Linked DNA regions of Chelativorans sp. AA-79. The protein of the gene in region 1 interacts with the protein of each later gene in a pairwise test. Links are inferred from orthologs where the notes say so. Each region holds a gene or a part of one and is shown in the gene's direction. Other genes may lie near its edges.

Evidence for each region. The genes of interacting proteins can lie anywhere in the genome.
Region 2: the proteins of PVE73_RS14285 (region 1) and PVE73_RS16780 interact in binary tests that used the Escherichia coli proteins (3 or more experiments, as listed by UniProt). The link is inferred for Chelativorans sp. AA-79 from one-to-one orthologs.

Annotation. Positions count from the first base shown.
Region 1 is NZ_CP120361.1:2,928,624-2,932,334, reverse strand. What follows is about bases 281-3,082. They hold PVE73_RS14285 (cysteine desulfurase), read left to right. Parts: upstream 281-961; coding sequence 962-2,203; downstream 2,204-3,082. Other genes in these bases: sufA (Fe-S cluster assembly scaffold SufA), read left to right, coding at 2,699-3,082; PVE73_RS14280 (SUF system Fe-S cluster assembly protein), read left to right, coding at 2,209-2,604; sufD (Fe-S cluster assembly protein SufD), read left to right, coding at 281-816. In the rest of the region: more of sufD, read left to right, coding at 1-280; more of sufA, read left to right, coding at 3,083-3,085; PVE73_RS14270 (GFA family protein), read right to left, coding at 3,225-3,711. UniProt on the Escherichia coli protein: Cysteine desulfurases mobilize the sulfur from L-cysteine to yield L-alanine, an essential step in sulfur metabolism for biosynthesis of a variety of sulfur-containing biomolecules.
Region 2 is NZ_CP120361.1:3,426,779-3,430,661, forward strand. What follows is about bases 642-3,615. They hold PVE73_RS16780 (SufE family protein), read left to right. Parts: upstream 642-1,902; coding sequence 1,903-2,328; downstream 2,329-3,615. Other genes in these bases: PVE73_RS16770 (PAS domain-containing sensor histidine kinase), read right to left, coding at 642-1,082; PVE73_RS16775 (DUF5330 domain-containing protein), read left to right, coding at 1,501-1,839; PVE73_RS16785 (DUF6456 domain-containing protein), read right to left, coding at 2,349-3,155; PVE73_RS16790 (helix-turn-helix domain-containing protein), read right to left, coding at 3,164-3,535. In the rest of the region: more of PVE73_RS16770, read right to left, coding at 1-641; PVE73_RS16795 (cytoplasmic protein), read left to right, coding at 3,816-3,883. UniProt on the Escherichia coli protein: Participates in cysteine desulfuration mediated by SufS. Cysteine desulfuration mobilizes sulfur from L-cysteine to yield L-alanine and constitutes an essential step in sulfur metabolism for biosynthesis of a variety of sulfur-containing biomolecules.

The DNA of each region.
Region 1 (3,711 bases):
GCGGACACTGCGCTGGAAAAGCCGATCGAGCTGCAGAACGTGCAGGCGGGCGGTCAGGTGCACACACGTTTCGCGGTCCGCGCGGGCGAGCGCGCGAAGGCGACCATCGTCGAGCGTCAGCTCGGGGACGGGGAAGCACTGGTGTCCTCCGTAAGCCACCTCGATGTGGGCGACGGCGCCGAGATCTTCTGGCTGATCATTCAGGAGCAGCCGGAAGACACGCGCCATCTCGGCCAGATCAATGTCAGGATCGGCAAGGATGCAAAGCTTACCCTGTTCATCATGAACACTGGCGGTAAGCTGGTGCGCCAGGAATTGCGGATCGTCGCTGAAGGCGAAGGCTCCGAGTTCCGTCTGCGCGGCGTCAACCTGCTTTCGGGCGATACCCATTGCGACGTGACCATGGTCCTCGACCATGCCGCACCGGCCACGGTGTCGACCGAAACCATCCGCAACGTGGTGACCGGCAAGGCGGAAGGCGCTTTCCAGGGTCAGATCCGCGTTGCCCGCGAGGCGCAGAAGACCGACGCCAAGATGGCCTGCAACACGCTGCTCCTGTCGGACGAGGGCGGTTTCTCCTCCAAGCCCGAGCTCGAGATCTTCGCCGACGACGTGGCGTGCGGCCATGGCGCCACGGTAACCGAGATCGAGCCCGCGCACCTCTTCTATCTCATGGCGCGCGGCATCGACGAGAAGACGGCGCGCGGTCTCCTGGTGAAGGCTTTCGTGGCCGAGGTGATCGAGGAGCTGGAAGACGAGGCGCTCGTCGAGGTGCTGGAAAGCAGGCTCGACGCCTGGTTTGCCGCGCACGGGTAAGGTTGCGAGGGCCGGGAGCCGTTGAGAGACGCGGCCGGTTTCCGCATAAGGTGCAAGGAATGCTGAAGGGCGTTCATTTTTGAATCCGGCCGTGCCTTACGTTCAACGGCCAAGGGTCCCGGGCCTCCGGGATGACGAGGTTGGAATGGACCAGAAGATCGAACAGGCCAGCTACGATATCGAGGCGATCCGCCGGGATTTCCCCATCCTTGCGCGCGAGGTCTACGGCAAGCCGCTCGCCTATCTCGACAATGCCGCCTCGGCCCAGAAGCCGCAGGCCGTCATCGATGCGGTGACGCACGCCTATGCGAATGAATATGCGAACGTGCATCGCGGCCTCCACTTCCTCTCCAACGCTGCCACGGAAGCCTATGAAAAGGCACGAGAAACGGTGCGGCGTTTCCTCAATGCAGGAAGCGCGGAGGAGATCGTCTTCACGAAATCGGCCACCGAGGCGATCAACACGGTCGCCTATGGCTATGCCATGCCGCGGATCGGGGAGGGGGACGAGATCGTCGTCTCCATCATGGAGCATCATTCCAATATCGTTCCCTGGCATTTCCTGCGCGAGCGGCAGGGCGCGAAGCTCGTCTGGGCCCCGGTGGCCGACGACGGCAGCTTTCAGATCGAAGAATTCGAGAAATGCCTGACGGAACGGACGAAACTCGTCGCCATCACGCATATGTCGAACATGCTGGGCACCATCACGCCAATGGCCGAGATCGTGCGTATTGCGCACGAGCGGGGCATTCCGGTCCTGGTGGACGGCAGCCAGGGCGCCGTGCACCTCCCGGTCGACGTCGCCGCGCTTGATTGCGATTTCTATGTCTGCACGGGGCATAAGCTCTACGGCCCGTCCGGCATCGGCGTGCTGTACGGCAAGCGCGACAAGCTCCAGGAGATGCGCCCGTTCCAGGGCGGCGGCGAGATGATCGAGGACGTCTCGATCGACAACGTCACCTACAACGACCCGCCGCACCGTTTCGAGGCAGGCACCCCGCCGATCGTGCAGGCGATCGGGCTGGGTGCCGCGCTCGAATACATGGAGCGGATCGGTCGCGAGAACATCGCGGCGCATGAGGCGGAGATCTCGAAATACGCGCATGAGCGGCTCGGCCAGGTCAACTCGCTGCGCATTTTCGGCACGGCGCCGGGGAAGGGGGCGATCCTCTCCTTCGAGCTTGCCGGCATCCATGCGCATGACGTGGCGATGGTGATCGACCGCTCGGGCGTTGCGGTGAGGGCCGGCACGCACTGTGCCCAGCCGTTGCTCAAACGTTTCGGCGTGACCTCGACATGCCGCGCCTCCTTCGCCATGTATAATACAAGGGCCGAGGTGGATGCGCTGGCCGAGGCGCTCGACAAGGCGCGGAAATTCTTCGGGTGAAAAGCATGAGTGAAGCCCACGACAAGCCGGAAACGGACGCTGCGGAACAGCCGGCGGACGCCGTTTTTTCCGCTTCCGCAATCCCGCAGGAAGAGCTCGCGCGCATGACCGACGACATCATCGGCGCGCTGAAGACGGTCTACGACCCCGAAATCCCGGCGGATATCTACGAGCTTGGCCTGATCTACAAGATCGACATCGAGGACGATCGTTCGGTGAAGATCGATATGACGCTGACGGCGCCCGGCTGTCCCGTGGCGGGCGAGATGCCCGGCTGGGTGGAGAATGCGGTAAGCGCGGTCGACGGGATCGGCAATGTCGAGGTCAACATGGTCTTCGATCCGCCCTGGACGCCGGATCGCATGTCGGAAGAGGCGCAGGTGGCGCTCGGCTGGTACTGATCTGGGCAAGGCGCTTGCAACGCGACGCTTTCCCGACCATTTTAAAGAGAGAACCTTTCCGCGAGTCTTGACCTCGCCGCGAATGGAGAAACAGATGGGTCGATTTCAGGTAATGACGATGTCCGATGCCGCGGCAGCCCGCGTGCGTGAGATCGTCGAAACGCGCGAGGGCGCGCGCGGCATCCGCGTGGGCATCAAGAAGGGCGGCTGTGCCGGTATGGAATATACCGTCGACCTGGTGAACGAGCCGGACCCGAAGGATGACCATGTCGAGCGTGACGGCGCCCATGTCTATGTGGCGCCGGAAGCGGCCCTTTTCCTGCTCGGCACCGAGATGGATTTCGAGGTCACCAAGATCAGGACGGGATTCACCTTCCACAACCCGAATCAGAGTTCGGCCTGCGGCTGCGGGGAATCGGTGGAACTCAAGCCGGCGGATTTGAAGGTGCTGGCCGAAGCGCGCGCAGAGGGCGCGGCTTGATCCTTGTAAGCTGACAATCAACGCTGGCGGTTTTTCAATGTTCAGGCGTGGATCCTCGGGTCAAGCCCGAGGATGACGAGGTGGGGAGATTGCTGCAAATCTCCAACGCTGGCGATCGGCGGAAACGCTGTTGCCATTCCTATTCCACCCACATCCCGTTCCGCCGATGCCACTCGGCGATGGACTCCTCCGGGTAGAGATCGAAGGCGGTGTCGCTTTCGCGAATGTCCGGCTCGACCCAGTTCGCCTTGTATTTCAGCATGAGATGCACGCGGCCCGGCGGCACGGGCAGATCCGTGTCGATTGCGGAGGCGAAGGGATGGACGAGTTCGGGCCAGGTGGGATCATAGAGCCAAAGCGCGGATCCGCATTCCCGGCAAAAGCGGCGCTCGCCCGTCGACGTTTCGCAATGAGGCCGCTCGTCGTCCTGGATTTCCGCACGATAGAGACCGAGATGCTCTTCGCCTTCGATGGTGAGGGTGGACGAATCGGCGCCAAGATTGATCGCATAGCCCCCGCCGCCCTGCTGCTTGCGGCAGATGGAGCAGTAGCAGAGCTGGTAGGGGGCCGGCGTATGGCTTTCGACCGAGAATTTCACCGCGCCGCAACGGCACGAGCCTTTCAAG
Region 2 (3,883 bases), 500 kb from region 1 along the record:
CCGACGATCGCGTTGAGCGGCGTGCGCAGCTCATGGCTGACGGAGGCGAGGATCTGGTCTTTCGAATGCATGGCGAGTTCCGCCATGCGCCGCGTCTCGGCCAGGGTCTGCTCGAGCGCGGCCGTGTCGGCATCCTGGCGCAGGAGAGCGATCACGCGTCCTTCGCCCGCCTCGCCCATGAGGTCGCAGGTGAAATTCCGGTAGAGGGCCTGGGCCGGCAGGCCGGGCTTCTTCGCCGGCACGCGCACCCGCATGCCCACCAGGCGCGCGCCCGCGCCTTCCCTGATATCGGTGAGCGCGGAAAGCCAGGCGATCCGATCGGCCACATGGATACGGTCGAAAAGCCCCGTGCCCATCAGCATTTCCGGGGCGACCCCCAACAGAGCCTCCACCTTGGACGAAGCATAGGTCACGTCGCCGGAAGCCTGCAGGCGCAGGACCGCCGTGCCGACCATCTCCTCCAGGGCGGGGCTTGGCGGTTCGCTGGCCACTTCCTGCGAAGCGGGAGCGGCAAAATGCAAACGCGCCAGAAGGGTCGTCGCATAGACGAGCGGGACCAGCCATTGCCAGGCCGAGGGCGCAACCGTGCCCGCGGCAAAGGCGGCGGGAATGCCGGCGCCGATGGCCACCGCACCGGCGGCGGCAGCGAGACCGAAGGCGACCGCGCGCCGCGTCCGGCCGATCCAGCCGGCTTCGATCGCAATCGCCGCGGAGAGAACGGCCAATGGGGAGGCAGGGCCGCCCGCGGCGGCCAGAAGCGCTCCCAGCGCCAGCGGTGCCAGCAGCAGTGCCAACGGCTCCATGAGCTGCCGCTTTGCCGTGGCGATCAATGCAAGGGGCACCAGGAGGCCGAGCCCGAAGACCAGTGCGACGGCGACCAGCGACCCGGCCATCCCGACCTGCCGCACGGCGATTTCGGCCGTCGCCAGTGCCGCCAGCACCGGCGCGGCCAGCAGCACCTGAACGAGCCGCAGCTGCCTCTCCCGCTCCTCGCCGGCGGCGACGGAGGGATGCAGCAGGCGCTCGCAGGCGTCCTTCAACCGAAGGGGCAGGTCTGCTTTCTGGGACGCTCTCGTGTTCAACTCGACGCGCTCTATTCTTGTCCGCTTGTCGGGGCTCTCGTTCTTGGCCGACCCTCGCACCCACCGTTTAAGGAATGGATAAACGCCTGCCCGGCAGGGGGCTCATCGGCGCCTGTATGCGGGTTTTCCGCAGCCTCGATTACGGTCATGGTTAACAAACGGTCGCCGGATCCAGGCTTCTCCGGGAGCGGGAAAACAACCGTCGGCGAGAGCCTTGGCGCTGTTTTTTCCAGCATTTTCAATCGGATGAATGGTTAGGGTGCCGTTGCTGTAATCCCACGGTGTTGAAGAAAACTTGATTCGAAGGCTTTCACTCCGGCTTTCTTTGCGTGTTCGCCGAAAATTTTAGGCAAATTTGAAGGGCTTCCATGGCTTTGAAGGCGGGTACCGAGTGGAACTTTCGAGGACACGAGGAAAAATGGGGCTGCTTGTTCGTTCCGTCGCAGGATTGTCGCTCCTGTTCCTGGTTCTGCCGATCGACCTGAGCGGCGAAACGGCAAAGGAAGGAGAGGCCCGTCCGCCGCAGGCGCTTTCCGCAGCCCGCGATACGCCCGCCGGCCTCACCTCCATCTGCGAGCGCCGGCCCGACATATGCGCGACGGCGACGGTGGTGTTCGCCGCGATTGCCGCTCAAGCCAGGGAGGGCGTGCGGCTTGCCCAGTCCTTGATCGAGGAGGCGGCGCACGATGCCGAGCCTGCCCACATCCTCCCCCGCGAACCCGTTCCCGCCGAGAAAGGCGTTCCGGCCGCGCGGTGATCCCGGGCGGCCAAATCGGGATTTCCCCGTGACGCAGCGGACCCGAGCCACTATATGCGGGCCATGATCACGAGCATCGATACCATTCGGGACGACTTCGCCTTCCTGGACGACTGGGAGGAGCGCTACCGCTACATCATCGAGCTCGGCAGCGACCTGCCGGCCTATCCCGATACCGCCCGCGACGATCAGCACAAGGTGCGCGGTTGCGTGAGCCAGGTCTGGCTCCTGACGCGGATCGGCGAAGGGCCGGATCCGGTGATCACCTTCCAGGGTGATTCGGACGCGCACATCGTGCGCGGGCTGGTCGCCATCATGCTCGCGCTCTTCAGCGGCAGGCGGGCAAGCGAGATCCTCGAAACCGATGCGGAGCAGACGATGCGCGCGCTCGGCCTCGACGAGCATCTGACGCCGCAGCGCGCAAACGGGCTGCGCGCCATGATCCAGCGCATGAAGGAGGAAGCAGGTGCGGCGATGAGCGCGGCCTGATCCGGGCCGCGCCGTTCGGGTCAGCGCAGCGACGGCCGGTACCCTTCCGCACCCCAGTGGAGGATCGTGCGGCGCCGGGCGCGGGGCTGCGGCTCGTAGTGGCGGCAGAGCGCTCCGAGCGCCGCCTTCAGCACCACTTTCGCCGAACGCGCCGGCCATGCGCGCTCCATCTCCACCTTCTCGAGCCCTTTCAGGAAACAGCAGACATCGATGAGGACGCCGGCCAGTTCCGGCCCCACCGCAGTAAGTGCGTCGTCCACCCGCCGGCGCGCCGCGAGCGCGGCGTCCGTAAGATCCGCGATACCGTTCTCGCTGCTGCCGCGCTGTCCGCTCGCCACCGCCTCGCTCCAGTTCGCGCCCAGACGAGGCATGATCTGACCGCGCGTATAATCGGCGCGCAGCCTCTCGCCCGCCCTGAACTCGCCCTCCTCCAGGAAGGGCTGGCCGCCGCGCACGCGCCGCCGGGCAAGCTGGGCGAGTGGAGATTCCGCCAGATTCGCCGGCACAACCTGCTCGCCGCCTTCCATGGCGACCATGCGGGTGCCGAGCTCCAGGTGCTGGGCACGGAAGGGCTCCTGCGGATGCCGGTCGCGCATCGCGAGGGCACGGCCCTCTTGCGAAAGCGAGAGCAACCCGCCGGCTTCGGCGACGAGGCCCTCCCGCGCCAGGGCCGACAGCGCGCCCAGGCTCGCCGAGATCGTGCCCCGCTCGCCGCCATCGAGCAGAACCGTGCCGCGGCCGGCAGCGGGGCGCGCATGCGCGGCGCCGGCCGACAGGAAGCGAACCACCCGCAGCTTCTGGCGCGCGGTATCCCCGATATCGTTCATGGGCCGCTTCATCGCATCACCTCCGTGTGGCGGAACGCCGCCACGGTCACGCGCTCGGTCAAGTGGATGATCCTGTCGAAATCCTCGTCGTCGCGCATGTCCTCGACGAAATGGCAGGCGTGCTGAACCGTCTTGCGGTCGCGTCCGAAGCCGCGGCCGATCTCGGCCATCTTCAGGCGCAGCACCACATGGGCGATATACATCCCGATCTGCCGCACCCGGGTCACGCTGATCGAACTCCGCCCCGGGCGCCGCAATTCCTTCCCACTGACGTTGAAGAGGGCCGCCACGATGTCCATCACGCATTCGCAGATGTCGGTCACCCTCTCCTCGCTGACGGGGCTCAACCTGGGCAGCAGCAGGCCGACCGGCGCTGCCACGCACGCTCTCCCCTCTCTCCTTTCGTTCTTGTCCTGCAACTGGCTTGCGGCGTTGGATCGCACGGAATGCCCCCTTCTTGATCGAGGAATATTTTCCTTATATCCCGCGTCGGCACGTAGGGGAACAAAAAGAGAACAAATATTCCCGATGGCTGAACCCAACCAGCTGTTCAAAAAGGCTTTTTTGTTTTCCGAGAGATTTTTTTCGCCGAATTTTCTCCCCACCTGCCGCGCCAGGCCCAGACTGTGGCGACCAATCAAAGGGAGACCATGCATGGGCATGTTGGAACAAGAGGTGCACGCCTTCCGCCGGGAGAAGGCGCAGCAGGTTTCGGAAGCGCGGCAGTG